DNA from 4 places in the Anoxynatronum sibiricum genome. Region 2 is predicted to be linked to each of the others. Evidence: riboswitches for the same ligand, from Rfam matches in the RefSeq annotation. Region 2 holds a riboswitch; each other region holds the start of a gene.
What was found. Region 2 has a riboswitch for cobalamin ahead of AAIG11_RS06985 (sirohydrochlorin chelatase). Riboswitches for the same ligand answer to the same signal wherever they lie in the genome.

Region 1 (4,211 bases), on a different contig from region 2:
AGCCCTTCAGGAGGTGCTGAAATGAAACCCGTCATGCAAATTCATTCCCGGGACAACGTGGTTGTGGCACTGAAACCGCTTTCAGCTGGAGAAGCCATAGCCATTAACGACAGGCAAATCCTGTTGCAGGAAGATATTCAGCCGGGTCATAAAATTGCGCTCACTGCCATTGAGGCCGGTGAGCATATTATTAAATATGGGTATCCCATCGGCCATGCCGTTAGCCCCATTAGCCCGGGCAGTTGGGTTCACTCCCATAACATGAAAACCAATCTTTCTGGTACCATCAGCTATACTTATGAGCCAAAACAGGAAACCATTTCCACCATTGATGGCCCTGCCACCTTTCAGGGTTACCGTCGGAAAAACGGCCTTATTGGCATCCGCAACGAGCTGTGGATTGTACCCACTGTGGGTTGTGTCAATGGCATTGCTGAAATGATGATCAACCAGCTGGGAGAAGAAGTGGACTTGAAAAAAGTGGATCATGTGCATGTGTACAAGCACAGTTACGGCTGCTCTCAATTGGGCGATGATTTGGAAAACACCCGCACCATTCTGACCAATCTTGTGAAACATCCCAATGCCGGCGGCGTGCTGGTGCTGGGTCTTGGGTGTGAAAACAACACCATCGACTCATTTCGGGAAGCTCTGGGTGAGGTGGATGATGAACGGGTGAAGTTTTTGGTGACCCAGAAGGTGGGAGATGAAATTCAGGCTGGCGTGGAGATGCTCAAATCTCTTTACGAGACCATGCTTCAGGACCGGCGGGAGGAAGCATCGCTGGCAGAGCTGAAGATCGGTCTTAAGTGCGGCGGGTCCGACGGATTTTCCGGCATCACAGCCAATCCACTGCTTGGCGCATTTTCCGATTACCTGATCAGCCGTGGCGGCACGACAGTACTCACAGAAGTGCCAGAAATGTTTGGAGCAGAAACCATCCTCATGGGTCGGGCAGCCTCAGAGGCTGTTTTTGATGACATTGTTCATCTGATCAATGACTTTAAAAATTATTTCATCGAACATAAGCAACCGGTATATGAGAACCCGTCTCCGGGGAATAAAGATGGGGGCATCACCACACTTGAAGATAAATCTCTGGGGTGCACCCAAAAAGGCGGCAAATCACCGGTAGTGGATGTGCTGAAATATGGGGAGCGTCTGAAAAAAACGGGACTGAACCTGCTGAACTCACCGGGAAACGATTTGGTATCAGCTACTGCCCTGGGAGCTTCCGGCTGTCACATGGTGCTCTTTACCACCGGCAGGGGAACTCCTTTCGGTTCATTCGTCCCCACCATGAAGGTATCCTCCAACAGTGCCATCCACCAATTGAAACCCCATTGGATTGATTTTAATGCAGGTACGCTATTGGATAAACACACCATGGATGAACTTTTGGCTGAGTTTGTGGCCTACGTGGTGGCAGTGGCCAGCGGAGAGAAACTGAATCACGAAAAGAACGGTATCCGGGAAATTGCCATCTTTAAGACTGGCGTGACACTGTAAATCCATCGGTTCAATAAAATAATCTCAACACAAAATAACCACTCCCAGACGCGGTTGTATGGTGAGTACTTTAGTAGTGATCCTCCTCATCCAAAGCATGGATGCAGCAGAAGAACGGTTGATAAAAGTGTTAAAAAACAATGAAATCCCTGAAGATATTGGTTAAAAAACCAGTATTTTCAGGGGTTTCTGCATATCAAAGAAGATTCGTGTTCTGTCTGGTGATTTCCAAGCCTGTTTGACTTTTGAGAAGGCCTGTGGTACCATCGACTTAATTGAATGATTGTTTTACGGTGCCCGTCAACAACCAGACGGGCTAAAAGGGAAGTGGGTGAAAATCCCACGCGGTCCCGCCACTGTAATGCTGAGAGAAATATCAGAACCACTGTTGCCTGCGGGTAATGGGAAGGAGATATTTCATCGATGACGCAAAGCCAGGAGACCTGCCGTGAAATGCTCCAGATTTTCCACGGAAGATGGAAAGGAGGAAACGCCAAAGAGATGCTTTGTGTTGGCCAAAACCCTTTTTCATGACTTGCGGAAATGGGTTTTTTTGTGTTGTTCAGCAAATGGAATGGAGGCACAGAAAATGAAAATATACACGCGTAAAGGAGACAACGGTGAAACAAGCCTGTGGAATGGCGACCCCATCTTTAAAGACGAAAGCCGTGTGGAATGCTACGGAACAGTGGATGAGTTAAACAGCTTCATCAGTGTTGCCAGAGAAAGCATAGAGAATGAAGAGGTTGTCAGAGTACTGACAGACATTCAGTTGGAACTGTTTGTGGTGGGGGGGGAACTGGCAACCCGAAACCCAGAAAAATTGAAAGCGGTGGTGACACAGGAACATATATGGAGGCAGGAGAGAATCATTGACGTGTTCATGAGTCGGGTGCCAGACATTCACCGTTTCGTTATTCCAGGAGAATCGTTGCCCGGAGCGCATCTTCATGTGGCCCGCACTGTTTGCAGGCGGTTGGAAAGGCGTATTCTGTGGCTTACCCGGGAAGAAGAAGTCAGTGATCTGGTGCTCACCTATGTGAATCGATTATCAGACACGTTATTTGCACTGGCGCTTTATATGGACATGAATGAAACCAACAGCCTGCATGACACGGCAGCGAATCATTGAAGGCATAAAAAAATGATGCTGCGGAAATTCTCAATAAGCATTCAATCAACACGTGGCATGTCAGCAGTCATCAGCCAGCAGCCAGCAGCCGGCAGTCATCAGATCTTCAGCGAAGGAAACAGAAGGCGCCGGCAATCAAAGGAGGAAAATGGATGCAGTTCATTAAAAAGAATAGTGTTCATCAACAGCAGGTGCGCGTTATCGTCGATTTGACAGTGATGGGATTAATGGTAATGATGTTGATATTAACAGGATGCAGTAACAGTGCATCTCCTGCAACCCCACAGGGAGAATCTGACAGAGTGATGGAAGTTACCGATGAAGAGAACCATCCAGGTGATGAAGCATCTGATGAGCCGGTGGTTGTGCGTCTGTCGGGAGGAGATTACGGATATCCCCAGCCTTATACCACCCATTCCAGAGGGCCTGGGCGCTACAAGGTAAATCTAATTTTTGATCGATTGGTGGAAAAAGATGAAAATGGATTTGTTCCATGGCTGGCCCGAGACTGGGAAATCAGTGAGGATGGCCTTTTGCTGACGCTGTACTTGCAGGAAAACGTGATTTGGCATGATGGCACCCCTTTCACCGCAGATGATGTGCTGTTTACATTGGCATACAGCAAGGCATTTCCCCCTGTGGGCTATGGAGGCTTACTGACAGATGATGCCTTTGTAGAAGATGTTCGAAAGGTGGATGACCACTCCCTGGAGATTTACCTGAGAGAAGCTTATGCCAACTATACAGAAGAACTGACAGCGCTGAAGATCATTCCCCGGCACATTTGGGAAGGTGTGACAGATCCTGAAAGTCTCACCGGCAGCGAAGGTGTCATTGGGACAGGTCCCTATCAGCTGACCCACTATGACGCAGAGCACGGCACCTATCGACTGGAAGCGTTTTATGATTTCTGGGGACCGTCTCAGGCAGTGGATGTCATTGAGTTTGTGCCTGTGAGTGATGAAGTTCTCGCCTTGGAAAATGGGGACATTCATTTGGCGAGTATACCGGTGGATGTCATCCAGCGCTTTTCAGACGAGTCGGTCTATGGCCTGATTGATGTGCCAGGCGTATGGGGCTATCGGCTGCGCATGAATCTACAGCAACGCCCTGAGCTACAGCAGCGTGAAGTGCGTCAGGCTTTGGCCTATGCCATTGACCGACAAGATCTGGTGGAGAAAATTGCCAGAGGAGCCGCCCTTCCTGGCAGTATGGGGATTCTCCCTCCCGACCACCGGTGGTACCATACGAACCTGAATCCTTACGCGCCCGATGCGGAAACTGCCAGAGCGTTGTTGGCCTCTGCCGGGTATGAACCAGGAGAACTTTCTTTTACTCTTTTGACAGGACAAAACCAGGAAGTGCGCATGGGAGAGCTGATTCGAGAGCATCTGGAAGCAGTAGGAATCACTGTGACCATTCAGTCAGTGGACAGCAATACCCGGGACCAGCGGTTGGCGGAAGGAGCCTATGAAATCGGCCTTACGGGACATGGAGGCTGGGCCAGAGATGCAGATTATCTGAGGGATCGTTTTGCACCAGATGCTTTTAACTGGTCAGATGGGGTCCC
Region 2 (4,211 bases):
ATTGGCAGAACTGAGTTTTTTGCTGGAAGGCATTGACTACAACATGAAAATGGCCGATTTTGGAATGCAGATGGATCGGGGTTTGAAATTTGGAAAATCATGGCAACGTGTTATGAAAAAAGGATATGGATCAAACGATGTTGGAAGTTTAATCAACATGTATACAACGGCTGCATGTGATGCGCGGATGTCGGGCGTTCAACTGCCAGTCATGACCAGTTCAGGAAGCGGTAACAATGGCCTGATTGCAGTGATTCCCATTGCAACGCTGGCAGATAAAATGGGCGTAAAGGATGAAGAAAAAGCCAGGGCACTGGCCATCAGTCATGTGACAAACTCAAAGGTAAAGCATCATATCGGACGGCTTTCACCTGTCTGCGGATGTGGTGTTTCTGCTGGTGCCGGAGCAGCCGCTGGAATGGCTTACCTGATGGGAGCATCCACCGAAGAAGTTGAGTACGCAGTCATCAACGTGATTTCCAGCCTGGCCGGCATGATTTGTGATGGTGGAAAAGTGGGGTGTGCACTTAAACTGTCCGCCAGCGCATCCATGGCCTGGCAAAGTGCGCTGCTCGCTGTGGAGGGAGTCAGAATCCCGGCAGGAAACGGGATTGTCGGTGATGACGTGGAATCCACCCTTAGAAACCTGGAAAGTGTCAGCATCGAAGGAATGCGTCAGGTTGACCGGGCGATCATCGGGGTCATGTAAAGTCCGGCAGATGAAAACAATCAGTTACTGGGAGGTCGGCGGTATGTATGGTGCTCAAGTAAGGAAACAAGTTGATCAACTATCAGAAATGATAGGAAAAACGCCTCTTCTTAGAATAACCTACCGCCTTCGTGGCGAGGTGTATTCTCTATACGCCAAGGCAGAACACTATAACTTAACAGGCAGCATCAAAGACCGAATGGCACTTCATATCATCAGGAAGGCTTATGAAGAAGGCGCCCTTAACCCCGAAGACATGATTATTGAAGCCACCAGTGGAAATACTGGTATTTCATTCTCTGCCATTGGAAGAGCGCTGGGCCACCCCGTTATGATCTTTATGCCAGACTGGATGAGCCATGAACGAAGGAACCTTATTCGAAGCTTTGGGGCCGACATCTCTCTGGTAAGCAGCGAAGAAGGTGGTTTTTTGGGCAGCATTCAAATGGCAGCAGATAAGGCTTTGGAGCTGCAGAGCGCTTTTTTGCCGAGACAGTTCTCCAACGAAAACAACAGCAATGCACACTTTTTGTCCACCGGCCCGGAGATTGTCGAACAGACTCAGCGGCTCAATGACCGTCTCCAGGCTTTTGTAGCGGGAGTCGGAACCGGGGGCACTGTCATGGGGATAGGAAAATTCTTAAAAGGGTATGATCCCAAGGTGCAGGTGTATCCGCTGGAGCCCTTGAACTCACCCACCTTATCAACCGGGCACAAGATTGGCAAACACCGTATTCAGGGCATTTCCGATGAGTTCATTCCAGATATTGTCCGGCTGGATCAACTGGATGAAATCATAGGCGTTGACGATGGTGATGCCATTATCATGGCCCAGAAAATGGCAAAAGACCTGGGGTTGGGGGTTGGTATCTCTTCAGGTGCAAATGTGCTGGGCGCCATCAGCGTGCAGCAGCAATCTCAAAGCAATCAATGTGTGGTAACTGTTTTGCCTGATGATAATAAAAAATACCTCAGCACCGATTTAATGAAACCGGAGCCCGCTAAGGAAGGGTTTTTGGCACCGGAAGTTGAGCTGCTGGATTACCAAGTCTGTCGGTGATCCTGAGTGATAATAAGGACCTGCCTTCTGGCAGCTACCCAACTGCCAGGGCAGTATGGTTGCCAGAAGGCAGGTTCTTTTGATATACTGAAAAAAGCAATGAGAATCAGCAACGAAATTCATCATTTTCATAAGAGGACCATCAATTGCCATCAGATGACAATTTCATGATTTTTTCAGGTGCTCCCTTTGGGAGCTAAACGGGAAAGGGGTGAAAGTCCCCTGCAGCCCCCGCTACTGTCAATGCAGATGAAAACGGCAACATACCCACTGAAACCTACGGGTGATCACTAAATGATCATATCCAATGTTTTGGGAAGGGGCCGTGAGTAAGAGGAAGCATAAGCCAGGAGACCGGCCTGAAAACACCTGCTCACGCTTCGGAGGGAAGCACCTGAGGGATGGCGCGGCCAACGAATCACTGGCCACCGGAGCCCATACACCGGCACACCGCACCGAGTCCTTGAGGACCCGGTGTTTTTTTGTGGCATGTGGCATAGGAAATAGCATACGCAAAAAACTGTGGACAACGTTTTTTTAAGGTTTTGCTATTCTATACACTATTCCTTATCACCTATCCACTGAAAAACTGCTGTAGGCAGTTTTATTCTGAAAGGAGCATGAATCTATGAAGGAACAAGTCAACGCTGTCACCAAAGAAAAAAAAGGCCTGCTGATTCTGGCCCATGGCAGCAAAGTGAAAGAAACAGACGAAACCGTGAAGCGGCTGGCAGAAGCAGTGAAAATTCAAACCGCCGACACCTTTGATGCCGTGGGGTATGGGTTTCTTCAAATGGCCAACCCCACCATGGCAGAAGCCGCCCGGAAGCTGGCGGAAGCCGGCGTCACCCGCGTTCACATCGCCCCCTTCTTTCTGTTTCGGGGCAATCACCTGCGGGAAGATATTCCCGAAGAACTGGAAAACCTTAAAAAAGAGTACCCTCACCTGAATTTCACCATGGGAGGCTCCATCGGCGACCATCCTGCCATGACCCGGGTACTGCTGGATCAAATCGAAAAAGATCTCAGTGCCTAAAGGCTTGCTTTCTTAAAAAGCACATGTGACAATAATCTTTATAGGCGTTGCAGATGATTGGATCAGCGGGGCCTATCATTTCAGAGATGTGATGCGTCACATCATCAGGAGGCGATTTCATGGCAAGCACCCCCGGATTTGTTCTCGCCGGCACCCACAGCGGTGTGGGCAAAACCACCCTCACCCTGGCCCTGCTCCAGGCCCTGAAAAACCTCAACCTGCCCATTCAGTCATGCAAAGTGGGGCCAGATTTCATTGACCCCCGGTTTCACGAAGCGGTCACCGGCACCCCCGCCTACAACCTGGATGCCTGCCTGCTGGGGGATGACACCATGGTGAACCTTTACGGTGAAACCCGCCTGCCTGGCCACCTGACTTTGGTGGAAGGCGTCATGGGCCTTTTCGATGGCCGGGGTAGCCGCCACGAAGGCAGCAGCACCGCCTGGGTGGCCCGGTGCCTGGAGCTGCCCGTGGTGCTGGTCATCGACGGCGGCGGTCTTTCCACCAGCGCCGCTGCCCTGGTGAAAGGTTATCGGGACTACGACCCCGCCGTGAAGCTGGCCGGGGTGATTGTGAACCGCATCAGCGGCGAAAAACATTACCGGTTAATCAAGGAAGCCATTGAAAGAGACACGGGAATTCCCTGCCTGGGGTGGATGCCCCGGGAAGCTTCGTTCCATTTGGAAAGCCGTCATCTGGGCCTGGTTCCCGCCATTGAGGTGGAATCCCTGCGCCAGCAGATTCAGGCCATGGCCCAGGCAGCAGCGGCACACATTGAACTGCACCGCCTCCCTGGTGTGGCCCAGTGTATGGACGCCTGCGTTTCCGGCTCGCCACATGAGCCGGTACCCCAACATTCACCCATCAACCGCTTCAGCCACGCATATCAGCATTTCCCCACCCCCCGTCATACCGTGGGAGTGGCCTACGATGCCGCCTTCCACTTTTATTACCAGAGCAACCTGGACTGGCTGCGCCACCAGGGATGCCGCCTGATCCCCGTCAGCCCCCTACAGGACCCGACCCTCCCCGCGGATCTGGACGCCCTTTATCTGGGCGGTGGCTTTCCCGAGATGTTTGGAGAAGCTCTGGAAGCCAATGCATCTTTTCGGGAATCCCTGCGCCGGCGAGTGGCCGAAGGACTCCCCGTATACGCCGAATGCGGCGGCTTTCAATACCTGTGCCGCCACCTCACCGATCTGGAAGGCCGCACTTGGGAAATGACAGGGGTGTTTCCCGCCGCCAGCCGCATGACCAGTCGGTTACAGCATTTTGGTTATTGCCGGGTCACCACCCTGTCAGACCAGCCCTATTTTCCGCCGGGCATCACCACCTGGGGCCATGAATTTCACCGTGGTGTGGTGGAATCGTTGCCGGCAGCGCATCAGCCAGGTGAGGAGACACGC
Region 3 (4,211 bases), on a different contig from region 2:
TTTGTTTAAGGTGCTTTCGCAGGAAAGAGAATCGGGAAGACCGGACATGCCGGCGCGGACCCACCACTGTGAATGAGGACAATGCCCTGACAGGCCACTGGGTGACCCTGGGAAGGCAGGGCGGCGGAAGACTCATGAGCCAGGAGACCGGCCTTGAACAATGACCATTGCTGCCTGCCGCAGCGGTGGTTTGACATGGATTTTAGATGGGAAAATCCCTGGTGGCTCGCAGCCTGCCAGGGATTTTTGCATTGAAACCATGAGCGCATCAGTATGAAGTATCTTTTGACTATTGACTATCAATCTGATGACTATCAATCTGAATCAGAAAGCAGGAAGCCTTCATGCCCACGCCGCCCGCAGCCAACCACGCTTCAATGCTGAGATCAACCTCATTGCTGGTGACCCACCCCGGCCTTGCCATTGTCAACGCCTTTGTGGTGCTGTGGGGCATGGTGCTGCTGGAGCGGCCGGAAACAATGGCACTGCTGCTGCCAGTGCTGTTGCTTTTTCTGTTCACCGGCAACCGGATGACTCCCGCCGCCTGGTGGCGGCTTCTCATGGTTCTGCCCATGCTGCTGGTACTCACCCTGCCCCTGCTCATCGCCCAGGGCTGGCCGCCGCCCCATGAAAACCGTCTCATCGCCGCCACCCTGGCCCTGCGGATCTTCAACGCCACCCTGGTGCTGATCTACCTGGGCACCAGCCGCAGCCGCGAAGCATTGCTGGAAGGCCTCACCCTTCTGAAAATGCCTGAGGTGATGACCACCATTCTCCTCCTCAGCTTTCGCTACTTCATCATGGTGCGCCAGGATGTCATCAGCGGTCGCCGGGCCCTCCAGTCCCGGGGCATGGAAAAACTGTCCCTTAGAGAGCAGCTTCCCTTCTGGGGAGAATGGATCGGCGGCTTTTTTCTGAAAGCTTCCGATCATTCCGAACAGGTTTACCGGGCACTGAAGGCCCGGTCTTTCAATGGCCACATTCCCTCAGAGACACCGCCCCCCATGGGGCTTGTGGAGAAGGGTGTCACCCTGCTGCTGATCCTGTTATTTCTGTGTTTCATCTTTCTGGAAAGGGGGTTGCTGCCATGATGGTTCACATCCAAAACCTGTTCTATACCTATGGAGACGGCACCACCGGCCTGAAGCAAATTCACCTGCAAATTGCCCCCGGCCGACGCACCGCCCTGCTGGGCGTCAATGGCAGTGGTAAAACCACGTTGCTGTACCACCTGAACGGCACTTTTCTGCCCCAGCAGGGCCAGGTAACAGTGCTGGGCATTCCCGTCACCCGCCAGACGCTCCCCCAGCTGCGGCGGCAGGTGGGATTTCTCTTTGATTACCCAGACCACCAGCTTTTTGCCACCACCGTTGCCCGGGATGTGGCCTTTGGCCCCCGGAATCTGGGATTCTCCAAGACAGCAACAGCCCAGTCTGTCACCCGTTCCCTTGATCAGGTAGGCCTGGCCGCACTGGGAGAAAAGCCGCCTTATCAGCTGAGCCTTGGGCAGAAAAAACGGGCGGCCATTGCCGGTCTGCTGGCCACCGACCCCCAACTCATCGTATGTGACGAACCTTTTTCAGGCCTGGATCCCCATGCTCAGGAACAGTTTCGCCAGGTATTGGATGAGTGGATTGCCCAGGGACGTTCCCTGATTTTCAGCACCCATGATCTGGAACTGGCCTATGCCTGGGCAGACGAAGTCATTCTGCTGCGGGAAGGGGAAGTGCTGGCCCAGGGCCCGCCTCTGGAGGTGCTCACCGACGCTCCCTTGCTGACAGCCGCCAAGCTCCCCATGCCCCTGCTGGCCCGGCTTTTTGCCGGTCATCCCCGTCAGCCCCGAAATGTTGAAGAAGCCCTGGCCTTGATAAAGGACTGAGCCTCAACTCAAAAGTGATTCAACTTCATTCGCTTATTGAGAGAAGATCGAGGTGGCGTCACGCCTATCGAGGTCGAGCAACTTCTGATGCATGACCCACAGACGTATGACCTGCAGACGTATGACACACATTTGACAAACAGGCTTTCTCCCCCTATACTGAAGGTAACTGAATCGGACAATCCTTTTAAGGTGCTTCGAAAGAAGAGAATCGGGAAGCCGGGCAAGCCGGCGCGGACCCACCACTGTAGATGATGACAATGCCCTGTCAAACCACTGGATCAAAAGATCTGGGAAGGGAAGGGCGGCGGAGGAATCATGAGCCAGGAGACCGGCCTTGAAAGCAGCCAGCAAGCATGGGATGTATGCCTGTTTGGCGACCAGAGGATTTTTGATGGGAAAAACCCTTGGCCAATGGCCAGGGGATTTTTTTTGTCAGTCCTGTCCCTCCCTGAAAGGATCATCTATTCAGCTCACATACACCACGTTCACATCAACCTTTTTGGGAGGAATCAATCATGAAAAAAAACATTTTGAGCCTGACCATCCTGCTGCTTCTGGCCGCCCTGCTGTTCCATGGATGTACCGGCAGCACTGCCGAAAATGACCATGGCCACGAGCATGGCGACCTGCCCTACGAATGGAGCGGCGAACTGAATCTGGAAATCGGAACTTACGAAATCACTTTTGAAGAAAGTGAAGATGAATCCATGGACCTGGCCTTTGTACTGATGGATGGTTCCATCACCGATCTGGAACATCACGGCCAACACGTGCTGGAAGCAGAAAAAGAAGTGATTGCCGCCGATGGCACCTTCACCGCCCTGCCGGATTACGGATACACCCTGAAATTGAACCCGGCGGGTACTCATTTTTACTTTACCATTGAAGAAGCGGGGCGGTACATGCTTTTTGCCGAACACCTGCCGGAAGAGTTTAACCTGCAGTTTTTAGGCCAGACCGGCGAAGTCCTGACCCCCGAAAATCAAATAACCCACTAAGCGAATGTACACCAAGAGATGATAACCACTCTTGAACACCCATCAAAGGAGGCAATGAGCCATGCATTTAGCCGACGGTGTGTTGAACGCCCCCACCATCGCCATTACCTATGCGGGTACCGCAGCCCTGGTTGGCTATGGTCTGAAACAGATTCAGGAAGAAGAAATCCCTAAAATCAGTCTGATGACAGGCACTTTTTTTGCCGTCTCCCTCATCAGCATTCCCGTGGGCCCCTCTTCCATTCATCCCCTCATTGCAGGGCTGCTGGGAGTGATGCTGGGACGCCGGGCACCCGTCGCCCTCTTCATCGGCTTGCTGCTGCAAGCCATCCTGTTCCAGCACGGCGGTCTCACCAGTCTGGGGGCCAACACCCTCATGCTGGCCATTCCTGCCCTCACCGCCCGCCAGGTGTACCTGCGGCTCTCTCTGAGTCCCTTAGTGAAGGGAATGGTCGCCGGCGCGCTGGCCACCGTGCTCACCGTGGCTATTCTGGTGCTGTTGCTGGTAACCAGCCAGCCCCTCTTTGCCCGGGGTGCCGCCTCAGTGGTAAACCTGCTGATCATCGGCCACCTTCCCCTGGTGGCCATCGAAGCCGTCGTCACCGGCTTTGCCCTGCAGCTGATGGCCCGGGCCAAACCCCAGTGGCTTGAAGAAGGAGGGGTTGCCTGATGCTGGTTTTTCCGTCTTTTCCGTTTTTCTCCAGCCGCCATCGACTGATTTTTCCTGCTATTTCAGCCATGGTCATCATGAGCGCCATGCTCTTCATGGCCCTGTGGCAGCCAGTCTGGGCCCACTCCCTGCACATTGATCCCCTTGAAGGGGACCGGGTGCAGGTTTCCTATGACGGAGGCGGCTTTTCCCGCCGCACGGTGGTCACCGTACTGGACCCCATCGGCCACGTGATGGAAGAAGGCCGGCTGGATGATGAAGGGATCTATGCTTTCGGTCATCTGGAAAACCCCCACACCATTCTGGTGGATGACGGTTTGGGCCACCGGGCCCAGTGGATCGTCGGCACCACCCAGCGCCGGCTTCACAAATGGCCTGTGGTGGGTGGTATGTGGGTGCTTTTCGGAGGCGTCGCCTGGTTCTTCCACCGACGAGTCCATCACAAGCGGTCTGTGATTTCATGAAAAAAACACACCTGAAAGAAGGTCAATCAATGAAACAGTTATCTTTAGTCCCTCTCCGCAAAACGAATCAGCTCCCCACCAACGTCTTTCATGGAAAACAGCCTTTTACACTGCTGCTCACCCTCCTGTTGGCGATGATGCTTCTTATCACTGGTTGCAGCCCCGCTGCCCCCGCTGCAGCGAACGAACCCGCCGGT
Region 4 (4,211 bases), on a different contig from region 2:
GCAATAACGGTGCGGGAAAGCGTATCTGCCACTATTAAAAAAATACCACCGGCCAGCCCCGAAGCAGGAATGAGGAAGCGATGATCGGGCCCAGTGAAAAACCGGGTGGCGTGGGGAACAATTAAACCCACAAAGCCAATAATGCCACTGACAGACACCATAAAGGCAGTCATCAAAGTGCTGGTGATAAGCAGTACCCGTTTAACCCGTTCCACCGGCACCCCTGTGTTGGCAGCTGTATCTTCACCCAGCAGCAACAGGTTCAGATCACGTGAATAGAACATTAGCACAGCGGTTCCAAACAATGCCGGAAGCACCACAAGGCCCACATGCTGCCATCCCCTGGAAGATAGACTGCCCAGGGTCCAGTATACAATACTGTTCACATCTCGTGAGGCCATTACCATTAGAAATGACAGAATGGCCGTGAAAAACTGACCGGTGGCAATGCCAGCCAACAACAATGCCGTTACCGGCACCCGGCCACCAACTCGGGCCAGCCGATACACAATACTTGTTGCCAGCAGTGCACCTGCAAAGGCCATCATCGAAACCGCTCCAAAACCAAGCAGGCTTTGATTCAACCGAAGCACAATGGCCACAGCCGCCCCCAGCGCCGCACCAGATGATGTTCCCATAATGAAGGGATCGGCCATAGGGTTTTTCAGCATCCCTTGCATTGCTGATCCGGCAACTGACAAACTGCCTCCCACCAGAAAAGCAAGGGCAATGCGAGGCAGTCTTATGTGCAGCAGGATGGATTCATGGGCCAGAGATACCGAAGAAACATCCACCCGATCTCCCAGCCAGGGGAGATAGGAGGCAATCACTCGCAGCACGTCTCCAGGAGCAATGGCGGCAGCTCCCACAGAAGCTGCCAACACAACAGCCATGATCAACACACCCATAAGACCTGTAAAAATCAATGAACGGCGATGTGTTTGCCTCATTTAGAACACCTCTGGATGAATGGCTTCTGCAAAAAGGCGTAATGCTTCAACAATACGAGCCCCCGGCCGGGAAGCAATGTTAGGCTCCATCAGTTCAATACGGTCATTCTGAATAGCAGCAATCTGATCGTAACCTGGTCGCCGGCGCACTTCATCCCGATAAGCTTCTGCTGCAGCTTCAGTCATACTGTCGAAATCTGCCACATGTGGCGGCATAAAGTAGATGGCTGGGTTTTTTTCCACCAGCGCTTCCACGCTATACATGGGATACGCACCTTCAGCGTCTCCCGCGATATTCTCGCCGCCGGCCAATTGTATCAGTTCATGGATAAAAGACCCCGGACCAGCTGTTTGTAATGGTTCATCCCACACTTGATAAAAAACGGGAACTCGCGGCAATTCACTGACTTTTCCAACAATCATATCCATTTCGGTGGTTAGCTGATCCACCAGCGCCGTTGCCGTCGCTTCTGTTTCTGTCAGTCTTCCAGTTTCGATAATTGACTCAAATACTGCTTCAACAGATTCCGGTGTCATATCAATCACCGTGATTCCCATGGCAGTCATTTGATTCACTGCTTCCGGTTGCCCACCTGAGAAGGTAAACACCAGATCAGGTGCCAGTTCAATGATTCGTTCCAGATTAATGGTCCAAGAACTTCCCAACGTTTCTTTTTCAAGTGCCGCCGCCGGGTAGTCACAATAGTCGGAAACGCCAATGATCTGTTCTTCCAATCCCAGCGCAAATAATGTTTCTGTCTGGCTGGGTGACAGCGATACAATTCGTAATGGATGCGTCTCTGAAATCTGAAGGTCAACGCCGGATTCTCTTTCAGGCTCTTCATGATGATCTGTCTCCAAATGCTGATCGGCAGCATTGCAGGCGCTTATAAAAAGCCCCACCGCCAGTAAAATCAATGCCCACCGCCAGCCCTTATTCATCCGTCGTCGATTTCCCATATCGTTCTCCTCGTTTCTCGATTCATCTTCAGTTATCCGTCTTCATCACAAAAAAACCAGTCACCTGTTTCGCGCAGGCAAGCCGTCATTATTTCATGAGCAGGTTTCCTGACTTGGGTTCATTGCCTGTGCTGCGTCTTCCCGGAAGTAGTTCTCCAGTGACTTGTGCAGCCAGCTCCCCCTCACAGTGGCGCGACCGTGCCGGATTTACACCAGCTTCCCTCTCTGCTTCCATACAAGCATCACTCTTGAGTTAAATATATTCAGTTTGAAATCAATCTCAGCCTACCATTGAAAACACTTCACTGTCAACCCGATAAATCATTCAGATCTGTAAGATGGTGAGTATCATTACATCCTTGCAAGACGGGAAATGTGTCATGAAAAGAAATCACACTGATACTGCAGTGGTCAATTTGAAAACGCCAGTGAGCCTGCCAGTCATTGGCAATCCAGTGAGCCAGCAGACTTCGAATCGTGCCGGAATGTGCCACAACGGCTATTTGGCAGGCATTTGCTTTTTTTGAACAGATTAACAGTTCCTTCGCCGCTTCACTTACCCGATGGTGAAAGCTGTATAGACTCTCCCCACCCGGAAATGTATACCGGCCACGTTTTTCCATCAGCTGTGTGTATTCATCGGTATGTTGATCGCGAATTTCATCCATGGTCATTCCTTCTAAGGTGCCAAAATGCATTTCTTTCAGATTTTCCATGATCTCTATCCGATTTTGCTGCAATGCTGTGGGAAAGACCAGTTGTGCTGTGTGATCAGTTCTTTTCATGCCGCTGGTGATGACCTTATCAGGATTTTCTCCTGCCAGGCATCTTCCAAGTGCTTCTGCCTGCCGGATTCCCTTGTCACTGAGAACTGCTTCTGTCCAGCCACTCATTCGATTTTCCAGGTTGTGGTTGGTTTCACCATGCCTGATGAGCATGATCTTCATCTGTTTCACTCCTCTTGATGTTGTCTGATTATGATATGCATGCCCTGTTCAATTCAATGAGCCAGCAAGACTATCATCAAAAATACAACTTCTGATATTTCACTCAGCGCACCCAGCGTATCGCCTGTCATGCCGCCAAGCAAACGAGTGATAATATGGCGTCCAAGCGCAACTGTCATTAGTATCGCCAGGAGTGCACCTCCCATAGCAATTTGACGGGTCGCCACTAATGCTCCCATGCACACTCCCAGTGCCAAAATAACCTCAAACAAAGTGATCTTCCCAATGAATAGATTTCCCAGCCCATTTTCACGGGCATATACACTTTTCCAGGCACCCAACACCAGCGCCAGTCTTCCCATAACAGGTGCGAGAACCAGGCAGGTAACTCGCAGATGACCAGGCAGAGCTGTGTATGCAGTCAGTTTAAACAGCAGAACAAAAAGTAAAATCAGGGCTCCATGAGTCCCCAATCGGCTGTCTTTCATAATTTCCAGTTTGCGATTTCGATCACGGCCACTCATGCACCCATCAAAGGTATCAGCCAAACCATCCAAATGCAAACCACCTGTCAAGAAAAATTGGAAGAAAAGGGCTGTCAGCACACCCATCTGCACTGGTAACTGTTGAACTATCAGCCAGTAAATGCCGGCCGTCATTAATCCAATGACGATGCCTGCAGCGGAATACCATCCCATGGTTTGATGGTAGGTATCATCTGACACTGATTGAGTGGGAACTGGAAGAATCGTTAAAAACTGGAGGGCATGTAAAAATCTGTTGAACATCCCGTCTCACCCCTTCATTTTCTCCAGCGCATAAGCTGCAGACAGATTCAATCGATTGACAGGGTTGTGGGGTCGGTTGATGCGGCATTCTTCAAGCAGAGGGGAATGCCGGAAACCACCAAAAACACTTGATCAGCCGCTTCTGCCAGGCGTTGATTCACCCTGCCTGCAATATCACGAAAATCCCGGGACATTTTGTCACCGGGAACTATGCCCATGCCCACCTCATTGGTAATCAACACCGCTGGCACCTGCATCTCCCGGAGAACTTTCACCAACTCATTCATCTCTCTGTCAACACGGGCTTCCAATGCAGTCAGTGCTTCCGGTGTCAATGATTCCCAGTTTTCGGGAGCATTTTCCAGCATGAGATGGGTGATCATCAATGTGATACAGTCCAATATAATACCTTCCACTTTTCCCTGCCAGGCTGGAAGGCATTGGCGAAACCCATAATAGGCTTCCAGCGTTTCCCAGGAAGACGGTCTTTGCTGCCGATGACGTTGAATGCGCAGCCGCATCTCGTCATCATAGGCTTTTGCCGTGGCTATGTAGAGCACTTTGTC

Region 1: another riboswitch for cobalamin. It lies ahead of AAIG11_RS04130 (cob(I)yrinic acid a,c-diamide adenosyltransferase); the one in region 2 lies ahead of AAIG11_RS06985 (sirohydrochlorin chelatase).
Region 3: another riboswitch for cobalamin. It lies ahead of AAIG11_RS11745 (hypothetical protein); the one in region 2 lies ahead of AAIG11_RS06985 (sirohydrochlorin chelatase).
Region 4: another riboswitch for cobalamin. It lies ahead of AAIG11_RS04960 (ABC transporter substrate-binding protein); the one in region 2 lies ahead of AAIG11_RS06985 (sirohydrochlorin chelatase).

Annotation. Positions count from the first base shown of each region.
Region 1 is NZ_JBCITM010000003.1:87,880-92,090, forward strand. It holds gene AAIG11_RS04120 (tagaturonate reductase) at 1-25, shown strand, start outside; gene AAIG11_RS04125 (UxaA family hydrolase) at 22-1,509, shown strand; cobalamin riboswitch at 1,784-1,974, shown strand; gene AAIG11_RS04130 (cob(I)yrinic acid a,c-diamide adenosyltransferase) at 2,099-2,641, shown strand; gene AAIG11_RS04135 (ABC transporter substrate-binding protein) at 2,794-4,211, shown strand, end outside.
Region 2 is NZ_JBCITM010000005.1:181,519-185,729, forward strand. It holds gene AAIG11_RS06975 (L-cysteine desulfidase family protein) at 1-709, shown strand, start outside; gene AAIG11_RS06980 (PLP-dependent cysteine synthase family protein) at 720-1,769, shown strand; cobalamin riboswitch at 1,931-2,146, shown strand; gene AAIG11_RS06985 (sirohydrochlorin chelatase) at 2,398-2,805, shown strand; gene AAIG11_RS06990 (cobyrinic acid a,c-diamide synthase CobB) at 2,925-4,211, shown strand, end outside.
Region 3 is NZ_JBCITM010000012.1:25,573-29,783, reverse strand. It holds cobalamin riboswitch at 1-170, shown strand, start outside; gene AAIG11_RS11755 (CbiQ family ECF transporter T component) at 378-1,091, shown strand; gene AAIG11_RS11750 (energy-coupling factor ABC transporter ATP-binding protein) at 1,088-1,879, shown strand; cobalamin riboswitch at 2,053-2,233, shown strand; gene AAIG11_RS11745 (hypothetical protein) at 2,398-2,880, shown strand; gene AAIG11_RS11740 (CbiM family transporter) at 2,942-3,550, shown strand; gene AAIG11_RS11735 (hypothetical protein) at 3,550-4,014, shown strand; gene AAIG11_RS11730 (ABC transporter substrate-binding protein) at 4,044-4,211, shown strand, end outside.
Region 4 is NZ_JBCITM010000003.1:269,810-274,020, reverse strand. It holds gene AAIG11_RS04965 (FecCD family ABC transporter permease) at 1-950, opposite strand, end outside; gene AAIG11_RS04960 (ABC transporter substrate-binding protein) at 951-1,910, opposite strand; cobalamin riboswitch at 1,992-2,175, opposite strand; gene AAIG11_RS04955 (histidine phosphatase family protein) at 2,219-2,857, opposite strand; gene cobS (adenosylcobinamide-GDP ribazoletransferase) at 2,911-3,645, opposite strand; gene cobU (bifunctional adenosylcobinamide kinase/adenosylcobinamide-phosphate guanylyltransferase) at 3,693-4,211, opposite strand, start outside.